Regions from separate parts of the Arthrobacter sp. NPDC097144 genome, predicted to be linked through region 1. Evidence: riboswitches for the same ligand, from Rfam matches in the RefSeq annotation. Region 1 holds a riboswitch; each other region holds the start of a gene.
The links. A riboswitch is a leader RNA that binds a small molecule or an ion and turns the genes downstream of it on or off. The one in region 1 is predicted to bind S-adenosylmethionine.
Positions count from the first base shown of each region.

Region 2: linked by a shared signal. The riboswitch ahead of ACIQXM_RS03065 (methylenetetrahydrofolate reductase) and the one ahead of ACIQXM_RS15965 (hypothetical protein) in region 1 are both predicted to bind S-adenosylmethionine.
Region 3: linked by a shared signal. The riboswitch ahead of ACIQXM_RS05195 (flavin reductase family protein) and the one ahead of ACIQXM_RS15965 (hypothetical protein) in region 1 are both predicted to bind S-adenosylmethionine.

Region 1 is NZ_JBIWDW010000007.1:137,702-145,064, reverse strand. It holds gene paaZ (phenylacetic acid degradation bifunctional protein PaaZ) at 1-1,391, opposite strand, end outside; gene ACIQXM_RS15985 (SGNH/GDSL hydrolase family protein) at 1,681-2,763, shown strand; gene ACIQXM_RS15980 (ATP-dependent DNA ligase) at 2,802-3,881, opposite strand; gene ACIQXM_RS15975 (RBBP9/YdeN family alpha/beta hydrolase) at 3,903-4,454, opposite strand; gene ACIQXM_RS15970 (LLM class flavin-dependent oxidoreductase) at 4,533-5,552, shown strand; SAM riboswitch class IV at 5,610-5,749, shown strand; gene ACIQXM_RS15965 (hypothetical protein) at 5,765-6,151, shown strand; gene ACIQXM_RS15960 (tyrosine-protein phosphatase) at 6,105-6,830, opposite strand; gene ACIQXM_RS15955 (3-hydroxyacyl-CoA dehydrogenase family protein) at 6,840-7,363, opposite strand, start outside.
Region 2 is NZ_JBIWDW010000001.1:650,592-657,954, reverse strand. It holds gene metE (5-methyltetrahydropteroyltriglutamate--homocysteine S-methyltransferase) at 1-1,237, opposite strand, end outside; gene ACIQXM_RS03065 (methylenetetrahydrofolate reductase) at 1,363-2,289, opposite strand; SAM riboswitch class I at 2,395-2,501, opposite strand; gene ACIQXM_RS03060 (SDR family oxidoreductase) at 2,765-3,613, shown strand; gene ACIQXM_RS03055 (GH1 family beta-glucosidase) at 3,702-5,162, opposite strand; gene yicI (alpha-xylosidase) at 5,159-7,363, opposite strand, start outside.
Region 3 is NZ_JBIWDW010000002.1:321,321-328,683, reverse strand. It holds gene ACIQXM_RS05215 (replication-associated recombination protein A) at 1-431, opposite strand, end outside; gene ACIQXM_RS05210 (acVLRF1 family peptidyl-tRNA hydrolase) at 664-1,299, shown strand; gene ACIQXM_RS05205 (nitronate monooxygenase) at 1,318-2,394, opposite strand; gene ACIQXM_RS05200 (PhzF family phenazine biosynthesis protein) at 2,404-3,240, opposite strand; SAM riboswitch class IV at 3,346-3,464, shown strand; gene ACIQXM_RS05195 (flavin reductase family protein) at 3,521-4,027, shown strand; gene ACIQXM_RS05190 (hypothetical protein) at 4,307-4,960, shown strand; gene aspS (aspartate--tRNA ligase) at 5,071-6,867, opposite strand; gene ACIQXM_RS05180 (APC family permease) at 7,033-7,363, shown strand, end outside.

The sequences.
Region 1 (7,363 bases):
AGGGTCAGCTCCCGGGCGGTGTCCGGATCGTTGGTGCACACGGTGGCCACCAGCGAGCCGCTGCCCAGGGCGGCCAGCCGCACGGCGTCCGCCGCGTCGTCGTACCCGATCACTGAGGCCACCGGGCCAAAGGCTTCCACTGAGTGCAGTGCTTCGGCGTTGGCATCGGCCCAGGTGAGCAGGATCGGGGCCAGGAACGCGCCCTCGGCCGCAACACCGCGGGTACCGTCCGCGAGGAGAACCTCCGGAGTATCCAGCGAGCCGTAGGCCAGGGCGGCACCGCCGTCGAGCAGTGTCTGCACGGAGGACCGCACGCCGTCGAGCTGCTCAGTGGAAGCCAGCGCGCCCATGGTCGCACCATCGGCCCGCGGGTCACCCAGGACCACCCGCTCATCAATGCGCGACGCGGCGGCGGCAATGACGTCGTCCACCAAACCGGCGGGAACAATGGCACGGCGGATGCTGGTGCATTTCTGGCCCGCCTTGACGGTGATTTCAGTGACCAGTGACTTGATGAACGCGTCAAATTCCGGGGTTCCGGGCACTGCGTCCGGTCCGAGGATGGCGGCATTCAGCGAATCGGTTTCATTGGTAAAGCGGACGCCGCCCTCGGTGACGTTGGGATGGGCCTTCAGCAGCTTGGCGGTGGAGGCGGAACCGGTGAAGGACACGTAGTCGCGGTAGTCCAGGTGATCGAGCAGGTCCCGCGCGGAGCCGGAGATCAGCTGCAGCGAGCCGGCGGGCAGGATGCCTGATTCGATAATCAGCTTTACTGCCTCAGCGGCCAGATAGCCCGTGGGTGTGGCCGGCTTCACGATGCTGGGCAGACCGGCCAGGAACGCCGGGGCGAGCTTTTCCAGCATGCCCCAGACCGGGAAGTTGAAGGCGTTGATCTGCGCTGCCACCCCCGCAAGCGAGGTGTAGATGTGCTCCCCCAGGAAGGATCCGTCACGCGAGAGCGGTTCCGCGGGGCCGTCCACCAGCACGGTCGAGTTGGGCAGTTCGCGCCGGCCTTTGGAACCGAAGGTGAACAGCACGCCGATTCCGCCGTCGATGTCCACCAGCGAGTCCTTGCGGGTGGCGCCGGTGCGGGCGGACACCTCATAGAGTCCGTCCCGGCGCGCGTTGAGGTAGGCGGCCAGCTCTTTGAGCTTGAGTGCCCGCTGGTGGAAAGTGAGTTCCTGCAGCCCCTTCCGGCCCGTGGTGCGCGCGTGTTCGACGGCGGCCGCCAGATCCAGCCCGGCCGTGCTGACCAGCGCCAGGGCTTCGCCGGTGCTGGCATCGCGGACTTCCGCAGGTTCCGCGGCGGTGAGATCCGAGCGGTCCGGCGTCCACCAGGAGTCCCGGATGTAGCTGGGAACAATGCGGACGTCTATGGCAGTGGAGGTCATCGTTGACTGGCCCTTTCAAAACGGTGCTTGCGGCCGGCGGACCGGCCCCGGGCGGTACAGCATCCAGCGGAGCGGCGCACTGCAGGATAACTGACCGGACGTTCAGTAATGAGATTTAGCGTACAGGAGGATGCTGCGCATCACACTATGATGGCGGCGGCAATCCGGAGCACCGGCCACGGAGCACCGGATATCTACCCGTTCCCGGCGGGTTGCCCCGCCCGCGGTGTCCGCGGGGAGAGTCCGGGACTACCTTGGAGCGCACACCCGCATCCTCAGAAGGAGCATCATGAACGAGTTCGAATCCCCGGCTGCAGAGTCACTGCCCCGGTCCCCCGGCGAATCAGGTGACACTCGTCAGCCCGCCCGGCGGCGCCGGGCCATGCTGGTGGGCGCACTGCTGCTGGGCCTCAGCGGAGCCTTGTCCGGCGTCGCGGCCGGCCCGGCTGCGGCTGCAGACGCTGCGGCCGGTTCCGGCCAGACATCCTCGCCGGGCCCCGGGCAGCAGGCGCGGCCCGACGGCGGCGGGCGCGGCCACGGTTATGGGCACGGACACGGGAACGGTCCCGGCCGGGGCCACGGCAGGGACAAAACGGTTGATTATGTGGCTTTTGGGGACTCCTATGCTTCAGGATTCGGCGGCGGACCGTTGCTGGACGCCTGCCGCCGCACGGCCGAGGGTTATCCGACCCTGCTGGACGCCCTTCCGCGCGTTGAGCTGGACAGTGACCAGTCCTGCGCCGGAGCCACGGCACTGACCACTGACCCGGCGCCGCCCGCCGGCCCGGTGGACCTGCCCGAGCAGATCACCGCCGCCATCTCGGCAGACCTGTTGAACCGGCAGACAGATTTGGTCACCGTCACCATCGGCGGCAACGACATTCGGTTCACTGATGTCATCGCCGCCTGCGCCGGCCCCGCGATCCCGGACACCTGCGCCCCCGCACTGGCGGCAGCGCAGGCCTTCGCGGAAACCGCCGTCGTTCCCCAACTGCAGGCCAGCTTTGCGCAGATCCGCGACGCGGCACCGCGGGCCGAGCTGGTGGTGGCCGGTTACCCCCATCTGTTTGAGGGCAGCACGCCCGGAATCCTGAGCGTCGAGGCACAGAACCTGTTCAATGCCGGCACCGATGCGCTGAACGCCGTCGTGGCCGGGCAGGTGGGCGACGGCACGTTCGTGGACGTGACTGCGGCCTTCGCCGGCCACGGCATCGGGTCCGCGGACCCCTGGATCCTGGACATCACTGATCCTTTTGCCCTGCATCCCACGGCCACCGGCTACAGCGAGGGCTACTTCGCGGCCATCACCTCAGCCGTCGATGTGGAGCGGCTGGGCCATCCGGGCCGGGGCCACTGCCGCGGACGCGGCTAGGCGAACGGCTGGCCGCACGGCCGGGGCGGCGCGGCCGGCTACGTCCCGGCCGGCGCGGTCAGCACTTCCGCGAGATCGAATTTTGCCGGCTCCTCCAGCTGCTCATAGGTGCAGGATTCCGGGCTCCGGTCCGGGCGCCAGCGCAGGAACTGGGCGGTGTGGCGGAACCGCTCGCCCTCCATGTGGTCATACTTAACCTCCACCACCCGCTCAGGCCGCAGCGGAACAAAGGACAGGTCCTTGTTCCCGCTCCAGCGGCTGCCCTCTGAGTTGCGGGGCGTGCGGGTTCCGGCGTCCTGCTTGTCCGCCGTCCAGGGGTGTTCCGCCGAATCGGATATCAGCGGCTGCAGTTCCGAGAACAGTTCCCGGCGCCGGGCCATGGTGAACGCGCCGGCCACTCCCACATTGGTGAGGACGCCGTCGTCGTTGTAAATGCCCAGCAGCAGGGAGCCGACGGCGTCCGGCCCTGATTTGTGCACCCGGTAGCCGGCCAGCACACAGTCAGCGGTGCGCTCGTGCTTGTACTTGGCCATGGTGCGTTTGCCGGGCTGGTAGGAACCAGCGAGCGGCTTGGCCACGATCCCGTCCAGTCCGGCGCCCTCGAATTCCCCGAACCAGCGCTGCGCGGTGCCGGGGTCGGTGGTGCGGGACGTCAGGTAGACCGGGGCGGCGGCACCAGCCAGCGCTGTCTCCAGTGCGCTGCGGCGCTCGGCATACGGCCGCTCCAGATAGCTGGTGTCATCCAGCGCCAGCAGGTCAAAAGCTGCGAGGGCAGCCGGAGTCTGCTCAGCCAAAAGCACCACACGGCTGGCGGCGGGGTGGATCCGCTGCTGCAGGGCTTCAAAGTCCAGCCGCTTTCCGGAGGCGCTGATCAGGATAATTTCACCGTCCACCACGCAGCGCTGCGGCAGGTTTGCCTTGAGTGCCTCCACCAGTTCCGGAAAGTACCTGGTCATCGGTTTTTCATTGCGGCTGCCGATCTCCAGTTCGTCGCCGTCGCGGAAAATAATGGAGCGGAAACCGTCCCACTTCGGCTCATAGGAATATTCCCCCTCGGGCAGCGCAGAAACGGCTTTGGCCAGCATCGGGGCCACGGGCGGCATTACCGGTAGTTTCATGGGCCCATTCTTACCCGACTTTTAGGCGAGGGGAATGGAAACGCCCAGCCCGGCAGCGAAGGCGGTCAGCAGGTCCCGGCCCTGCTGCCAGTTCCCGATGCCGCTTTCATCGTTGATGTGGGTGAGCGGTCCGGCATCGATCACCGGAATGTTCCAGGCCCGGGCCAGCAGCCGCGCGCCGGGCAGTGTGCAGTAGGGATCGTTCTCGCTGGCGATCAGCAGCCCGGGCACCGGCAGCGGGTCCAGCCTCGGATCGCGGAACGAGCCTGCGGTGTCGGGGAACGCGGGCTCGGCGGGATCAGGCGGCGCTACCAGCAGCACGCCGCGGGCGCCTCGTGGATTGCGCAGCAGCCACTCCGCGGAGGCCAGGCAGCCCAGGCTGTGAGCCACCAGAATGGTGTCACCGTTCCGGGACCCGGCGGCAGCATCCAGCGCGTCCAGCCAGTTCTCCAAATTCGGATCATCCCATGACGACGGGGCAATCCTGGACATGTCCTGCGCGTCGGCCTGCCACCGGCTTTGCCAGTGCTCGTCATTGGAACCGCCAATGCCGGGGACGATGGTCAGGTGCATGCTGTCTGCCTTTCCGTTGAAGGCCGCCGCCGGGCGGAAGCCGGGAATATCTCCTCGGAAACCGGTGCTGTTCCTGACATGAAGAAAATCGGTTTCCTGTCCTTTGGACACTACCGCGATGTGCAGGGTTCCTTTGTCCGTACCGCCCGGGACGCCCTGCTGCAGACCGTCGATCTGGCCGTTGTCGCCGAGGAGCTGGGCATAGACGGCGCGTTCCTGCGCGTTCATCACTTCGCCCCGCAGTTCGCCGCACCGTTCCCCCTGCTTTCCGCCATGGCAGCGCGCACGAGCCGGATTGAACTGGGTACGGCAGTCATTGACATGCGCTATGAAAATCCGCTGTACCTCGCGGAAGAAGCCGCGGCAACGGACCTGATCAGCGGCGGCAGGCTGCAGCTGGGCCTGAGCCGGGGTTCACCCGAGCCCGCCCTTCGCGGCTACGAGGCCTTCGGCTATGTTCCCGATCCGGGCAGCACCGACGCGGACGAGGCCCGCAAGCACACCCTGGTGTTCCGGGCTGCGATTGCCGGCGCAGGTCTCGCTGCGGCCGACCCCGTCATGACCGGCAGCTCCGGAGCACTCGCGGTTGAACCGCAGTCGCCGGGGCTCAGCGAGCGAATCTGGTGGGGGTCCGGAACACGGGCCACCGCCAAGTGGACCGGCGAGCAGGGCATGAACCTGATGAGCTCCACGCTCCTAACGGAGGACACCGGAGTTCCCTTTGACCAGCTCCAGGCCGAGCAGATTGAGGTGTTCCGCAAGGCGCGGGCCGACGCCGGCCACGAAGGCACCGGGCTGGTCTCGGTCAGCCGGAGCGTCATTCCGCTGGTGACCGAGACCGACCACCGGTACTTCGGGCTCCGGGCCCAGACGGACTCCCGTGACCAGGTGGGCCGGCTGGACGGCGGACTTGCCCGGTTCGGCAAGAGCTACATCGGTGAACCGGATGTGATCGCGGCGCAGCTCGCTGCCGATGCCGCAGTACAGGCCGCAGACACCGTGCTGATTACGGTGCCGAACCAGCTTGGCGTGGACTACAACGTGCAGCTGCTGGAGAGCCTGGTGCAGCACGTGGCACCGGCAGCGGGCTGGCGATGACATCTGCCGTCAGATGACGGTACCGGCTGTCACCGGCATGCGCTAAGGTGGTGACAGCTTCACGAGAGGCGGCCAACGCACCCGGAGGAATCCGGATCCGTAAAAGCTCCGACTGGCCTCACACCAACCCCATTGTTCGGCGGGTGGTTCGGATGACGAAGCGGCCTGACGCCACCCGGCGCAGGCAAGGACAACCTGTAAAGGAACACACTGTGAGCGCTTCCGGTGATACTCGCTGCGTCAGCTTCTGGCCCGGCCACAACATCCATCAGATCCATGGCAAACGGCTCGCGGGCTTCGACGACTGGGTGGATGCCCAAGCCTATGTAGACGTTGAACTCGGCGTGATCCAGCTGGTCGTGGACGGCCGGCAGCAGCTGATGTGGTTCCACGACCTGCCGACGCTGGCTCTGGCCCTGGAGGGCTCGGGCGGGGCCGCACAGTGGTGCGCGCAGTATTCTTCGCTCCTGGTTCCCGGCGGTTTCGACGGTCCGGCCCGGCGCTCTTTTTTCTACTTGGCCGCGCCGGAGAAGCTCCGGCCGTGTAACGGGATCAGCCCAGCAGCCGGGACCGAAGCCGCTTCATCACAGCAGGGCTGACCCCGGCGGCGCGCAGATACTGCTCCGCGTCCAGTCCTTCCAGGGCGCGGAGCAGTTCGCGGCGGCCGTCTGCCACCCGCGCGTCTTCCTGCTCCGGCGTCAGCGGTTTTTCGCGCGGGTGCACCTGAGTGGAGTGGAAAGCGTTGATGCCGCGGACGGCCTGTTCATAGTCGTCGGCGATCGCTTCCGGCGACGCTCCGGCCAGCTGCAGGAGGAGCGCGGCGATGAGCCCGGTGCGGTCCCGCCCGGCCGAGCAGTGGATGACCACGCCGCCGTCGTCGGCTTCCGCAATGGACCGGACGACCGCCGCGATCTTCTCCGGCCAGCGGCGCAGGTTTTCCCGGTAGTAGCGCGGGGAGTCCATGTAGGGACCGGTCAGCGCCGTGAATTCGGGGTCGTTCGCCTCCTGGGTGGGCCGGGTCAGGAACGTGATTCCTGCGGCAGCCTCCGCAGCCGGCAGCGGATCGGTGTCCCTGCGGCCCTGTTCCTCCGTGTTGCGGAGGTCGACGACGGTGCGGACTCCGGCGGCGCGTGCCTGTTCCCAGCCGCGCGCGGTGAGCCATTCGGACCGCCCCATGCGGAAGATCCGGCCCGGGAGGACGGCGCCGCCGGCGACCGGGATCCCGCCCAGGTCCCGTGCGTTGGCGGCGCCCTCCCAGTCCACGTCGCGGCTGCTCATGACAGCTGTCTAGGACCAGTCAAAGAAGCCCTTGCCGGACTTGCGGCCGAGCTCCCCGAGGGCCACTTTGTCACGGAGGATCTGCGGCGGTTCGAACCGCGGGCCTAGCGTGGACGCCAAGTACTCGGCGATGCCCAGGCGCACATCCAGGCCCACGATGTCGGTGGTGCGCAGCGGTCCGGTGGGGTGCTTGTAGCCCAGCACCATGGCGGCGTCGATGTCTTCGGCGGACGCCACGCCCTCTTCGACCATGCGCATGGCTTCCAGGGCAATCGCCACGCCCAGCCGCGAGCTGGCAAAGCCCGGGGCATCGTTGACGGTGACGGGCGTCTTTCCCAGGTCCCGCGCCCAGGAGACGGCGGCTTCGGCGAGCTCTTCGGAGGTCTGCTTGCCCAGCACCACTTCGATCAGGGCGGAGGCCGGCACCGGGTTGAAGAAGTGCAGGCCGCAGAAACGTTCCGGGCGCTGCAGCTTTTGTGCCAGCTCAGTCACGGAGAGCGAGGACGTGTTGGAGGCCAGCCAGGCCTGCGGAT
Region 2 (7,363 bases), on a different contig from region 1:
TGACGGCGGCCCGCCCGCCGGCCAGGCCGCGGGCCAGCACTCCCACTTCCTGCACCTTCTGGTCTGCGAAGGCCAGCCACTGCGGCAGGTGCGCCGGCAGCGCGTCCTCGGCGTCGACGTCGTGCGGCACATGCTGCAGTGAGGTGGCCGTGCCCACCGAAACCACGGTTCCGGCGGAGTCCTGCAGGTTCTGCAGGACCTTTAGCGACGCGGTGAGGCGGTTGCGCCACACATTGCGGCCATCCACAATGCCGGCGAGGAACGCGGTGCTGCCCAGGCCGGCGAGCACCCGGGCGGACGGCAGCTGGCCGCGAACCAGGTCCGCATGCACGGCTTCCACCCCGGCCGCTGCGAGCACGGCCAGGGCTTCGCCGGGAGCTCCCGGGTTTCCGGCGGTTCCGTAGCCGGTGGTCACGAGCAGGGCCGGGCGGCCCGCGGCGGGGTTTCCGGCTGCGGGGTTTCCGGCGGCGGGGCCCGCGACGGCTGCCCGGGGAATACCCGCCAGGGTCCGGTACACCCGTTCCACCAGCCCGCCCGGGGCTGCCAGCGCGCCGCCCTTGTCCGTGACCAGGCCCGGCTCATCAAGTTGGACCCACTCGGCGCCGGCCGCGGCCAGCTGGCCGAGGATGCCTGCATAGGCGGCCACGGCGTCGTCAATCCGGTCCAGCGGGTCAAAGCCGGCGGGTGCGCCGTCCTCAGCCTTGGCCAGCAGCAGATACGTCACCGGACCCACGAGGACCGGGCGAAGCACCGCACCGTTGGCCCGGTGCCGGCGGATGGTGTCCGCGAGCTGGTGCGCGACGGCGGTAAAGGGGGTTTCCGGGCCGATTTCCGGCACCAGGAAGTGGTAATTCGTGTCAAACCATTTGGTCATTTCCAGCGGCGGGCGTTCGCCGCTGCCCCGGGCGAGGACGAAGGAAGCTGCGGTGCTCACGGCGCCGTCGCCGCCGGCCAGATCAGCGAACCGGGACGGCAGGGCGCCGAGTGCCGCGGTGGTGTCCAGGACCTGGTCGTAGAGGGCAAAGTCCGCGGGAATGGAGGAGTCGGCGGCATTCAGGCCGAGCTCCACGAGGCGGTTGACCGTCCGGTCCTGCAGGGCCCGGGCGTCCTCGAGGAGCTGCTGCTCGCTGATGGCGCCGCTCCAGTGCGCGTCGAGGGCCTTTTTGAGTTCACGGTTGGGGCCGATCCGCGGGTAGCCCAGGACAGTGGCGGCGGGGAAGATGCTGACGGCGGTCATGTTTGTCTCCTGATGTGCGGTGGATTCGCGATGGATGTGCGGTGGTCTGAAGTGGATATGCGGTGGTGTGGAGTGGTCGGAAAAGAGCGGAAAAAGGGGGAGGGGGCTGTCAGGCGGGAAGGCCGTCAGGCGGAGCGGGCGCCGCGCGTTTCACCCGGCACCCCGCGCGAGGCCGGAAGATTGAGGGCTTCGACAATTTCCACGCAGGCACGGGCCTCGTTGAAGGTGTACAGGTGCAGGCCCGGCGCCCCGTCGTCGAACGCTGTCCGGGCCAGTGCAACGGCGGCGTCCACGCCGATCCGGCGCCGCTCGGCGTCCGAACCCGCCAGCTCCAGCCGGTGCAGCAGGGCAGGATCCGGATGCACTCCGGTCATCCGGGCCAGGCGCTGCAGCCGGGCGGAGCTGGACATGGGGATGATGCCGGGAATGATCGGAATGGTGACGCCGGCGGCCCGTGCGGCGGTGACCAGCCGGACATAGTCGGCGGGGTCGAAATACACCTGGCTGATGGCAAAGTTGGCGCCGGAGCGTTCCTTGGAGACCAGCACCTCGATGTCATGCTGGAAGGAGGGCGATTCCGGATGCCGGTTGGGATAGGCCGCCACGCCAACAGCCATCCGGCCGCCGGCCAGCGTTGCGGAATGCTGGTCCTCGATGTCCCTGATCAGCTCCACCAGGTACCGGGCAAACGGCAGCTCGCCCCGGAAGGCGCCGGGATCCGCCGGCAGGTCACCGCGCATCGCCAGCACGCCGCGCACGCCCAGCCCCACTAGCCGGGTTACCAGCAGGCACAGGCTCTCGCGGGTTTCACCGACGCAGGTCAGATGCCCCAGCGGCCGCAGCCGGGTGGCGTGCACCAGGTGTTCAAGCAGCCGGACCGAGGCCTGGCGCCGTTCCGGGCTGCCGTTGTAGGTCACCGAAACGTAGTCCGGACAGGTGCCGGCCAGCTCCTCGATAACGCGCATCACAGCGGTTTCGGTCCGGGCACTCGTGGGCGGATACAGCTCGTAGGACAACGCCGGCGGAACGGCGGCAGGCACTGACAGGGTCATTCGGGCTCCTCGGTCCGTGCCGAGGGAGTGCCGCAGGGGCTGCCGGGAAAACCGGCTGGCCATGCGAGCGGCAGGGTATTGCGCTGACAGGTGTCACGGGCAAGGCTCCATCGGTCCTGGCGTTAGCACCGTTCAATTCAGCCTCCGGAGGAGGGAAAAGATGGTTGCTGCGGCGTCAACGAGCCAGATCTCTCAGCCGCTCTGGATGGGTGGTGGGTCCAATCTAGGGGCCTGCAGGGACGGTGGCAATCCATGCACCTGATGCGTCAGAGTGTTGCGCCACAAATCCCTGGGGCGCGTCATGAACGACACACGCGCCACAGTGCGTCACATACCGGGGCTGCCGGCTGCAGCATCTTTCGCCCGGAAAACGGTGCTCCCGGACCGAAGAACACCCGTGACTTCCCCCGCCGCCTGTAGTTGGATGACGGGACAGCCCAACATCCGGACAGTCCAACATATGGGGGAGAACGCAATGGGAAGAGTCAGCGGAAAAACGGTCTTGATCAGCGGGGGAGCGCGGGGCATCGGAGCGGCGGCAGCCCGGCGCCTTGCCGATGAAGGGGCACGCGTGGTTATCGGTGACCTGCTGGACGCGGAAGGCCAGGCACTGGCCGAAAGCCTCGGTGCCGGCAACGGGGCATCGGGCGCCTATGTGCACCTGGACGTAACGAATCCCCAGGACTGGGCGGCCGCCGTGCAGGAGGCCGAAAACCGCTTCGGCGGACTGGATGTGCTGGTCAACAATGCCGGAATCGCCAACTTCGGCAGCATTGAGGACTACACGCTGGAGCAGTGGAACACCATCATCGCGGTGAACCTCACCGGAGTGTTCCTGGGCATCAAGGCCGTCCTCGAACCGATGAAGCGTTCAGCCGCAGCGTCCATCATCAACGTCTCCTCCACTGCCGGCCTGCAGGGCTACAAGGACCTGCCCGGCTACACGGCCGCCAAGTACGGGGTGCGCGGGCTGACCAAATCGGTGGCCCTTGACCTGGGCCCGTACGGGATCCGGGTGAACTCGGTGCATCCGGGAGCGGTGCGCACCCCCATGACCGACGGGCTCGACGGCGGACAGCAGCACGTCGCGCTGCACCGCATGGGCGAACCCGGGGAGATCGCCAACCTGGTGCTGTTCCTGGCCAGTGATGAATCCAGCTTCTCCACCGGCGCCGAGTTCGTGGCCGACGGCGGAGAAACCGCCGGGCTTGCCCACAATGAGGCGGTGGAACTGAGCTCGGAACCGGCTCAGGCGCCGTCCTCCACAGCAGGCTTCACCGCTCCCGCCGAACCGTCGGCCGTTCCGGCACCGCCCACCGCATAAGGCACGGATTCGGACCGCAGACGAGTGAGGGCTCCGGAAACCCCGGAGCCCTCACCTGTTTCGCTACCGCCTGCAGAGGCAGGAAGCGTTAACCTGCGTGGAGCACGCGTTCGGCGATCAGCCGCGAGTACCAGAGGGCGCTGTCCTTCGGGGTGCGCTCCAGGGTGTCGTAATCCACGCGCACAATGCCGAAGCGCTTGGAGTAGCCGTAGCCCCACTCGAAGTTGTCCATCAACGACCACACCTGGTAGCCGCGCAGGTCCACGCCGCGCTGCATGGCGCGGTGCGCGGCAGCGAAGTGGCGGTGCAGGTAATCGGTGCGTTCGACGTCGTGCACGGCAGGCGCGCCGTCCTCCCCGGTCACCAGCTCATCCGCAAACGCGGCGCCGTTTTCGGTCACCATCAGCGGCAGATCCGGCCAGCGCTCATGCACCGAGACCAGCAGGTCTTCCAGCCCGGCCGGGTCAATGTTCCAGCCCATCTCCGTGTACGGGCCGGGCTGGGCGACGAATTCGACGACGCCGGCGCCGGGCCAGGCGGTGCCTTCGGCGGGCTTGTGTCCGTCAGCGTTGACGCGCTCGCCCTTGCCGTCCCAGATCCGCACCCGGTTGGTGGAGTAGTAGTTGATGCCCAGGAAATCCAGGGGCTGGCAGATCAGCTGGGTGTCACCGTCCTGGATGAAAGACCAGTCCGTGATGGAGGCGGTGTCCGCGAGGACGTCCTCCGGGTAGGTGCCGTTGAGCATCGGATCCAGGAACAGCCGGTTGGCCAGCCCGTCCACCCGGCGCACGGCTTCGGGGCCGGTCTCGCCCTCGGGCCGGAACACGTGCAGGTTCAGTGTCACGGCAATCTCGGCGCCGGCGGACACCACGCGGCGCAGTTCCTTCACGGCCAGGCCGTGGGCCAGGTTCAGGTGATGGACGGCGGTGAGGGCTTCGACGTCGCTGGTCCGTCCCGGAGCATGCGCACCGGAGCCGTAGCCCAGGTAGGCGGAGCACCAGGGCTCGTTCAGCGTGATCCAGCCGGTGATGCGGTCGCCGAGCCGCTCACCCACCAGCCGGGCGTAGTCGGCAAAGGCGTAGGTGGTCTCCCGGTTGGTCCAGCCGCCCTCATCCTCGAGCGCCTGCGGCAGGTCCCAGTGGTAGAGGGTGGCCAGCGGCTTGATGCCCCGGGCGATCAGCCCGTCCACGAGCCGTTCGTAGAAAGCCATGCCGGTCTCGTTGACCGGACCGCGGCCGGTGGGCTGGATGCGGGACCAGGAAATGGAGAACCGGTAGGCTTCCAGACCCAGTTTCTGCATCAGGTCCAGGTCCTCTTCCAGCCGGTGGTAGTGATCGCACGCCACATCCCCGGTGTCTCCGTTCCAGACCTTGCCGGGGGTTTTGCTGAAGGTGTCCCAGATGGACGGGCCGCGGCCGTCCGCGTTGAAGGCACCCTCAATCTGGTACGACGCGGTGGCCGAGCCGAAGATGAAGTCCGGTCCGAAGACCAGGCCCTCGTCCCGGTAATCCGGGCTCAGGTCTTTTGAAGCGGTGGGAGACGATGTCACTGGAGTACTGCCTTTCCTTGGGTTGAACTGACAATCCTGCCGTTGCCCAGGCGTGCCCGGAAGGCGCCGCCGTCGGAACGGATCAGGGTGGTTTCGGAAGCGCCGATCTGCGCGGCGATGGTCACCTCGGTGCCGTCCGGGTTGGTGATCCGCACGGTTTTTTCGACGACGACGGCGGCGGGTTCCGTACCGCCGCCGGCTGTCCCGCCGGCTGTCCCGCCGGCTGTCCCGCCGTCGGGCGCGCCCGGGTAGACGGTGACCAGCGGGTTGTCCGTGTAGTCATAGTCCGGCCGGTCTTCCCGGGATCCGGTGACCAGCACGGCGTTGCCGCGCACCCACAGCGGCAGGCTGTCAAAGCCGTGCTGCTCGGTGCGCCAGGCACCGCCGGACACTGTTTCGCCGGTGAAGTAGTTGGTCCAGGTGCCGGCGGGCAGGTAGTAGGTGACGTCTCCGGCGTCGCTGAACACCGGGGCCACCAGCAGGTCACTGCCGATCAGATACTGCCGGTCCAGGTAATCCACTGCCGGATCGCCGGGGAATTCCAGTTGCAGCGGCCGCATAAAGGGCAGCCCCTGCTCGTGTGCCTGCCGGCCCACTTCAAAGAAGTAGGGCATGAGCGACATCTTGAGCCGGGCGAACCTGCGGGTAACCTCCACTGCGCTCTGTCCGGCCGGTTCATCTCCGGTGTCAAAAGCCCACGGCACCCGGTAACTCCGGGACCCGTGCAGCCGGGAGTGGCTGGAGAGCAGGCCAAAGGCGACCCAGCGCTTGAACACGGCCGGATCCGGGCTGCCCTCAAAACCGCCAATGTCATGGCTCCAGAACCCGAAGCCGCTCAGGGCCAGGGACAGTCCGCCGCGCAGGGTCTCCGCCATGGACCGGAAGCTGGAGGAGTTGTCTCCGCCCCAGTGCACCGGCATCTGCTGGCCGCCGGCCGTGGCGGAGCGGGCGAACAAGACGGCGTTGCCCTGCCCGTGCTGTTCTTCCAGGACCTCGAACACTGCCTTGTTGTAGAGCTGGGTGTACCAGTTGTGCATGGCCGCCGGCTGCGCGCCGCTGTGCCACACCACATCGGTGGGGATGCGCTCGCCGAAGTCGGTCTTGATCGAATCCACACCCTGCCCGATGAGGCCGCGCAGTTTGTCCTGGTACCAGGCGGTGGCGGCGGGGTTGGTGAAATCCACCAGTCCCATGCCGGCCTGCCACATGTCCCACTGCCACACCTCGCCGTCGGCCTTTTTCACCAGGTATCCGGCAGCTGAGGCCTCGTCAAAGAGCGGGGAGCGCTGGGCGATGTACGGGTTGATCCAGGCGCTGACCTTCAGCCCCTTGTCATGCAGGCGCTTGAGCATCAGTTCCGGCTCCGGAAAAACCCGCGGATCCCATTCAAAGTCCGTCCAGTTGAATTCGCGCATCCAGAAGCAGTCAAAGTGGAACACACTCAGCGGCAGCCCGCGCTCCGCCATGCCGTCCACAAAGTGGTTGACGGTCGCCTCGTCATAGTCCGTGGTGAAGCTGGTGGACAGCCAGAGCCCGTAGGACCAGGCCGGAACACGGGCCGGACGGCCGGTGAGGGCGGTGTAACGGCGCAGGATCTCGGCCATGGAGGGACCGTAAATCACAAAGTACTCCAGCGTTTCCCCGGCTACGGAGAAGGACACTTCCTCCACCGATTCCGAGCCCACCTCAAAGGAGACGTGCTCCGGATGGTTGACGAAGACGCCGTACCCCTTGTTGGTCAGGTAGAAGGGGATGCTCTTGTAGGACTGCTCGCTGGCGGTGCCGCCGTCCGCATTCCACACGTCCACGGTCTGGCCGTTTTTTACCAGCGGCCCAAACCGTTCGCCCAGCCCGTACACCAGCTCGCCCACGTCCAGTGCGAGCGTGGCCCGCGTGTAGGCCCGGGCCGGCGGGCGTCCGCCCGCACTGACTCCCGTGGGGCCCACGGGTTCGACGGCGACGGCGGCGTCCGGCGCCAGCTCCACATAGCTCACCGACTTCGGTCCGCCGCTGGTGAGCGTCCGCCCGGCTGCCTCAAAGGACAGGCTCCACGGATGTCCGTGGGCTATCCGCGCCCGCAGGGGGCCGGCGTCGAGCACCCCGCCGTGCTCGTCGGTGCTGCTGCCGGCCTCCGGGTTGGCGGTGTGGAGGAGGTCGAAACCGCCGGATCCCGCCGCGCCCCGGTGATGGTTGATGCGCAC
Region 3 (7,363 bases), on a different contig from region 1:
CGCGAGAGCAGCGGGGAGACCACTGAGAAGGACGGGTTCTCCGTAGTGGCGGCCACCAGGACCACCCACCGGTTCTCCACGCCCGGCAGCAGGGCATCCTGCTGTGCCTTGTTGAAGCGGTGGATCTCGTCCAGGAACAGCACGGTGGTGATGCGGTGCAGGTCGCGGTTGGTGAGCGCTTCCTCCATGACCCGGCGGACGTCCTTGACGCCGGCGGTGATCGCGGACAGTTCCACGAACTTCCGTCCGGATCCTCGCGCCACCACATGCGCCAGCGTGGTTTTGCCGGTTCCCGGAGGCCCCCACAGCATGACCGACGACGGCCCGGCGGGACCGCGGTCATCGGCTGACTCCGCCAGGGTGCGCAGCGGTGATCCCGGGCCGAGCAGGTGCTGCTGGCCCACAACTTCATCGAGGGTGCGCGGACGCATCCGCACCGCCAGCGGGCTGCGCGGACGCTTGGGGGCGCCGTCGTCCTCGCCTGCACCGAAACCTGCGCCGTCGTCGTACTGGTTGTCCGTGCCCGTGGCACTGTCACTGTCGTCGCTGCTGAACAAATCACTCACGTCCCAAGGCTACTCGTGCCGTAGCGTGGGAGTTGGTCCGGCAGGTGCCGGCCGCTGCGACACGCTCGGTGGGCAGCATCACCAGGAGAATCGCGATATGCCCGCCACACGCCACACCTTCGTTTCTGCGCAGCGCCTGCCGGGCTGGTTGGACCGCCTGGCCGCCGGGAACGGTGAGCTGGACATCACACCCGAACACGGCGGACTGCACGTCCGCGCCGCCAACGGAACCGAAGCGGATCTGCGGGCGCCCTGGCCCGACGACGGACGCCCGGGACGCGGGACCAGCGACGTCGAACGCCTGGCCTCCCTGGCCGGCCAGTCCCGCACCCTCGGGATCGTGCTGCTGCGCCGCGGAGGGTACGCCGCCGGTGTGGCCCGAGAGGGGCTGCTGCTCGCGTCCAAGGCCGGCAACCGGTACGTGCAGTCCCGAACCGCGGCCGGCGGCGGGTCGCAGCAGCGTTTTGCCCGGCGCCGGGCCAACCAGGCGGACGCGCTGGTGGAGACCGCCGCCGAGCAGGCCGCGCGACTTTTCGCCGGCCATCCGCCGGAGTACCTCGTATTCGGCGGAGACCGGACGCTGACTGAACTGCTGGCCCGGCAGAAGGTTTTTGCTCCGTGGAGCAGTCTGCCGCGGCTGCAGCCCCTCGATGTCCAGGACCCCAAGCTGGCCGTGCTGGCTCAGGCGGCGAAGGATGCCTGCTCGGTTTCCATCCGGATTACGGTGCCCTGAGGGTTCCGTACTGCAGTTTCACCCGGGGAACAACCTGCGGACGCTGGCCTGTGCGGGTTCTTCAGCCGCGTGCCGGTACCTGGTTCCCGCCCACAGGCTCACTGCTTCGGGGTTCCCGGATGCCGCTGCTGCTGCACGGAGCGGCCCGGTGATCTGGTTCAGGAACGGATAGGCGTCCGGGGCATCCGGATGGGCGCGCATGAAGCCGTTGGTCAGCCCGCGGGCCGGACGGCCGGAGAAGGCACGGGTAACCGAGGTGCGCGGGTCCCTGCGTCCTAGGACGGCATCGCGGAGGGCAGTCCGGTGCACCGCCGAGGTGCCTGCCTCATTGGCCAGCAGCAGCAGGGTTCCCACCTGAACCGCCGAGGCTCCTGCGGCGAGGGCAGCGGCGGCATCGTGCCGGGTGGAAATTCCGCCGGCAGCCACCAGCGGCAGCGGGCAGGCTTGTCGAACCTCATCCAACAGGTCCGTCAGTGAGGCTTCTCCGGGTGTCTTCCCGCTGTCCAGGGTTCCGCGGTGTCCGCCGGCCTCCGGACCCTGCACACACAGCAGGTGCGCACCCGCTGCTGCAGCGGCTCTGGCCTCCTGTTCGTTGGTGACCGTGACCACGGTGCAGATGTCCTGTCCGGCAAGCTCCGCGAACACATCCGGCCCCGGCAGCCCGAAGGTGAAGGACACGGCGGGAACCCGTTCCCGCAGGACCAGCTCCAGTTTGGCCTGCCAGCAGTCGTCGTCCTGCGGATCGGGAAATCCCGGTTCGGGGATTACTGTTCCGGCCGGACCCTCCTGTGCCGCGGCGGCCAGGGCCTCGCGGTAGGCCAGCGAGGCCGCGAGCTTACCGGCCTGCTTCTCCTGCGACGTATCGGCATACGTGTTGGCATGATCGGGCACAAAGATATTCAGGCCGAAAGGCCGCCGGGTCAGTTCGCGGGTCCGGGTGATCTGACCGCGGACAGCGTCGGGACTCTTGTACCCTCCAGCAAGGAATCCGAGCCCTCCGGCGTTGCTGACCGCTGCGGCCAGCTCCGGCGTGGAGGGTCCACCGGCCATCGGCGCGCCAAGGACCGGAAGCGACAGCGAATTCAGGGTGAACATGGTTCCGGCCTAGAGCGTCACGGTGCCGTCGATGCAGGTGACCGTGGATCCGCCCACCCAGATTTTGCCGTCGCGCGTGAAGACCCGCACCCGCCCGGAGCGCTGGACGGCAGTTCCCTGCGTGACGACGTAGCGGTCCGGCGCCAGATTCGCTCCGATCAGCCACTGGGCCAGGCCGGCGTTGAGGCTTCCCGTCACCGGATCCTCGGCAACGCCCAGTCCCGGCACAAAGGCACGCACTTCAAAGTCCGTTTCAGCATCCGCCGGCTGCGCTCCGATCACGCCCACGCGCAGGTTGCCCATGACGGCAGGGTCCGGTGACAGACCCAGGACAGTCGCGGCGTCGGGCAGCAGGAGTCCGAGCCAGCCGGGTCCGTTGTCAATCCAGTTGGAAGCCAGCACCTGTCCCGGTTCCAGGTGCAGGGCCCGCCGCGCCTGGTCCAGGATTTCTTCCTCCAACGGACCCGAGCGCTGCAGCGGCGGGGCGGCAAACGCGGCGATGCCGGCATTGGCGTGCAGCGTCACCAGGCCGATGCCGCACTCCTGGACGACGACGTCGGGATAGCGGCGCTTGGCCCCGGTTTCCAGCCAGGCGTGGCAGGTTCCCAGGGTCGGATGTCCCGCGAACGGGAGTTCCCCGCCCGGGGTGAAGATCCGCACCCGGTAGTCGGCGCCGTCCACCGTGGGCGGCAGCACGAACGTTGTCTCGGACAGGTTGGTCCACCGCGCGAAGGACTCCATATCCGCGTCGGTGAGGCCCTCCGCTTCCAGCACCACCGCCAGGGGGTTGCCCAAATACGGTTCGCTGCCAAAAACGTCCACCTGTTTAAACCACCGCTGTCTCATGGTGAAAACTGTATCCCTTCGGTTGCGGGAGTTTTATGAAGCGGAGTTTTACGAACTGTGGCGGGGGTTTGCGCCTCGGTGCAGCCGGGCCTACCGTGGAACCAGAATCATGAGTCCCAGCCACAGGCCCTGGCCGGCTGGGCGGCAACCCTCTCGCCGTAGCGGGGTGCTCCAGGTGACGATTCGGCCGCCGGTTCTTCCAACCGGTCCGGCAAGTACCGCGTTTCGCTGCCGTGCTGGTCACGGCCGCCGGGCGCTTGAGGCAGAGGACCTTTTCCGCATGACGCTCACAACCGACCTTCAGCCGGCCGCCCTGCGCCGGGCCTTCTCCCGATTCCCCTCCGGCATTGCCGCTCTGTGTGCCGTGGTGGACGGCGAACCGCAGGGCATTGTTGCTTCCTCCTTCACCGTGGGCGTTTCCATGGATCCGCCGCTCGTGCTGTTTGCCGTGCAGAACACGTCCCGGACCTGGCCGCTTCTGCGGGGCGCAGCCAGGATCGGAGTCTCTGTCCTGGGTTCCGGGCACGAGGGCATCTGCCGGCAAATTGCGTCCAAGTCCGGTGATCGTTTTGCCGGCCTTAGCCTGCACACTGACGACTCCGGCTCCCTGTTCCTGGACCGGGCTGCCCTGTGGCTGGAATGCTCCGTGGAGAACGAAATTCCCGCCGGAGACCATGCCGTGGTGCTGCTGCGCGTCCACGGCCATGCCGCCCATGACGATGCCCGCGAGCCGCTGGTCTTCCACGGCTCAGCCTTTCGGCATCTGGGCGTCCCGTCCTTCGCCTGACTTCACGCGGCACCACCGTTTTGGGAAATTCCGGCCACTTTGGGAAATTCCGGCCGCTGCGGACCGTCCGGATTTTCCCAAACCGCACGAAATCGGACCTGATATTCCACGGGTTTATGACAGCGGCCGTCCGTTACCAATCCTTTACATTTGTAGCCGGGGCCACTATCGTTCTTCGGATTACTTCGGAAGGAAGTAGCGGAGATGGCCAGAAACAGAAATGCCAATGGAACATCACGGAATAAGGCAAGGCCCGGCAGCGCGTCGGATTTGCCGTTTATGCAGAAGGCCCTGCTTCCCGCAGCGGCGCTGGGCATGGTGCTGACAGGGTGCAGCGCCCAGGAGGAGCCCGAGGCCGTTTCCTCTCAACCGGCCACATCGGCGGCCACTGCCGAGGAGACCGCCACGGCGTCCCCCTCAGCCCGTTCTTCCAGCCGGAGCAGCATCGGCGTGGAAGTGCCCCCCGGAAGCACGGAGCCTCCTGTCCCCAATGACCCGGCCATGACGGCACTGTTCCGGGCGGACAATCCCATCAGTCTTGAGAGCTACTTCCAGCAAAACCCCAAGTGGCGTCCACTCAACGCCGACCTTGTACTCGAGGAACGCGGCACCGGGAGGAGTACCTTCGATCTGCCCCGGGTGGAACCGGGGACCAGCTTCAGCGTGTTCCTCACCTGCAACCAGCCCGGGGATTACAGCATCGAGGTCCTGGACGCTGGTTCTGGCCCGGTTACCGCTGCCAGCAGCAACAACTGCAATTGGCCGGTTCTGACGTCTTTCGAACACATCGTCACACCCGATCAAACCCCGGCATCCATCACAGTGGACGGCCCGGACGGAGATTACTGGCTTGTTGTCTACAATTTGCCGGTCCCCACTATGGCGCCCGAAACGTCCATGGGGCCCGCAACTACGGCACCCGCACCGGGCTAAAAAAGGCTGTCGGAATAAATTACCGAGAATTACCGGCGCGCAGAAACATGAAAGTGCCCGGCCGCATCAACGGCCGGGCACTTTCATCATTCTGGAATCCTGCGAAAGACCTAGTCCTTCTTGGCGTCGTCCTTCTTGGCCTCAGCCTTCTTCTCCGGCTTGAAGTCCACGCCGGCTTCCTTGCGCTGCTGGGCAGTGATCGGAGCCGGTGCCTGGGTCAGCGGGTCGTAGCCGCCGCCGGACTTCGGGAAGGCAATGACGTCGCGGATGGACTCGCTGCCGGACAGCAGGGCAACCACGCGGTCCCAGCCGAAGGCGATGCCGCCGTGGGGCGGTGCGCCGTACTTGAAGCCCTCAAGCAGGAACCCGAACTTCTCCTGTGCGTCCTCCTGCGAAAGGCCCATGACCTTGAAGACGCGTTCCTGTACGTCACGCTGGTGGATACGGATGGAGCCGCCGCCGATTTCGTTGCCGTTGCAGACAATGTCATAGGCGTAGGCCAGCGCCGACGCGGGATCCGTGTCGAAGGTGTCCATGAACTCGGGCTTCGGGGAGGTGAAGGCGTGGTGGACGGCCGTCCAGGCTCCTCCGCCCACTGCCACGTCACCGGCGGCGACGGCAGCGGAAGCCGGCTCGAACATGGGTGCGTCAACAACCCAGACGAAGGCCCAGTCGTTGGGGTCGATCAGGCCGGTGCGGTGGCCGATTTCCACGCGGGCTGCGCCGAGCAGGGCACGGGCTTCGGTTGTCTCGCCGGCACCGAAGAAGATGCAGTCTCCGGGCTTGGCGCCAACCTTTTCCGCGAGGTTTTCGCGCTCAAAGTCGGTGAGGTTCTTGGCAACGGGGCCGGTCAGCGTGCCGTCTTCCTGGATCAGCACGTAGGCCAGTCCCTTGGCGCCGCGCTGCTTGGCCCATTCCTGCCAGGCATCCAGCGTGCGGCGGGGCTGCGAGGCACCGCCGGGCATCACGACGGCGCCCACGTAGGGAGCCTGGAACACGCGGAAGGTCGTGTCCTTGAAGAATTCCGTCAGGTCCGTCAGCTCCAGGCCGAAGCGCAGGTCCGGCTTGTCGGATCCGTAGCGGGCCATGGCGTCCGCGTACGTCATGCGCGGGATCGGAGTGGTGATGTCGACGTCGATCAGCTTCCACAGCGCCTTCACCACGGACTCACCGAGAGCGATGATGTCATCTTCCTCGACAAAGCTGGCTTCAATGTCCAGCTGGGTGAATTCCGGCTGGCGGTCGGCGCGGAAGTCTTCATCGCGGTAGCAGCGGGCAATCTGGTAGTACTTCTCGAACCCGCCCACCTGAAGCAGCTGCTTGAAGAGCTGCGGGGACTGGGGCAGGGCATACCAGGACCCCGGTGCCAGGCGTGCCGGAACCACGAAGTCGCGGGCGCCTTCAGGGGTGGAGCGCGTCAGCGTGGGAGTCTCGATTTCCACGAAACCTTCGTCGTGCAGCAGGTTTCGGGCCACCCGGTTGGCTTCGGAGCGCAGGCGCATGTTGCGTGCGGGAGTGGGACGGCGCAGGTCCAGGTAACGGTGCTTCAGGCGGGCCTCTTCGCCAACTTCCACATGCTCGTCAATCTGGAACGGCAGCGGGTCGGACGTGTTCAGGACCACAACTTCGTCAGCAATGACTTCCACTTCGCCGGAGGCCAGTGAGGGGTTTTCATTTCCCTCGGGGCGCTTCTGCACGGTGCCGGTGATCTGCAGTACGTATTCGTTGCGCAGTCCGTGGAAGACGTCTTCTTCCCGAACCACTACCTGGGCGATCCCGGAAGCATCGCGGAGGTCGAGGAAGGCAACGCCGCCGTGGTCCCGGCGTCGGGCCACCCAGCCAGCGAGGGTGACGGTCTGTCCAATATGCTCGGCCCTCAGGGAACCAAGGGCATGAGTGCGCAGCACAGCAGTCCTTTCAAGATTGCTTGCGGAAAACACTGTTCCCGCTCATTGTGAATACAAGGTCTCTATAGAAGTTTACCGGTGTTCACTTCCTTTCCCAGCCAAGGACCCCAGCGCGCAGCCGTTGCGGCCGCACTGCCGGCCGGGCCCGACTGATCGGAGGGACGCGTGTCCGGAAGCTCCGACGTGAAACTTCCGCTGGGCGGCTTCGACGCCACCACGGTGGGCATCGGCTGCATGGTGGGCGGGGGGATCTTCGTGGTCCTGCCCCCGGTTGCGGCAGCCGCCGGTTTCGCGACGGCCGCATCCCTCGTCCTGGCCGCCCTGGTGGCGTACTGCTCGGCCGCATCAACTTTCCTGCTCGGCGCCGGTCTTCGCGCCAGCGGCCACTCGAATGCCGGGGGCACAACGCGCTCGGCAGCCCGAGTCATTTTTGGTACCCATGCGGGTTTCTTCACCGGCTGGACCATGGTGTGTGCCCTGGTGACCTCCGCCGCCG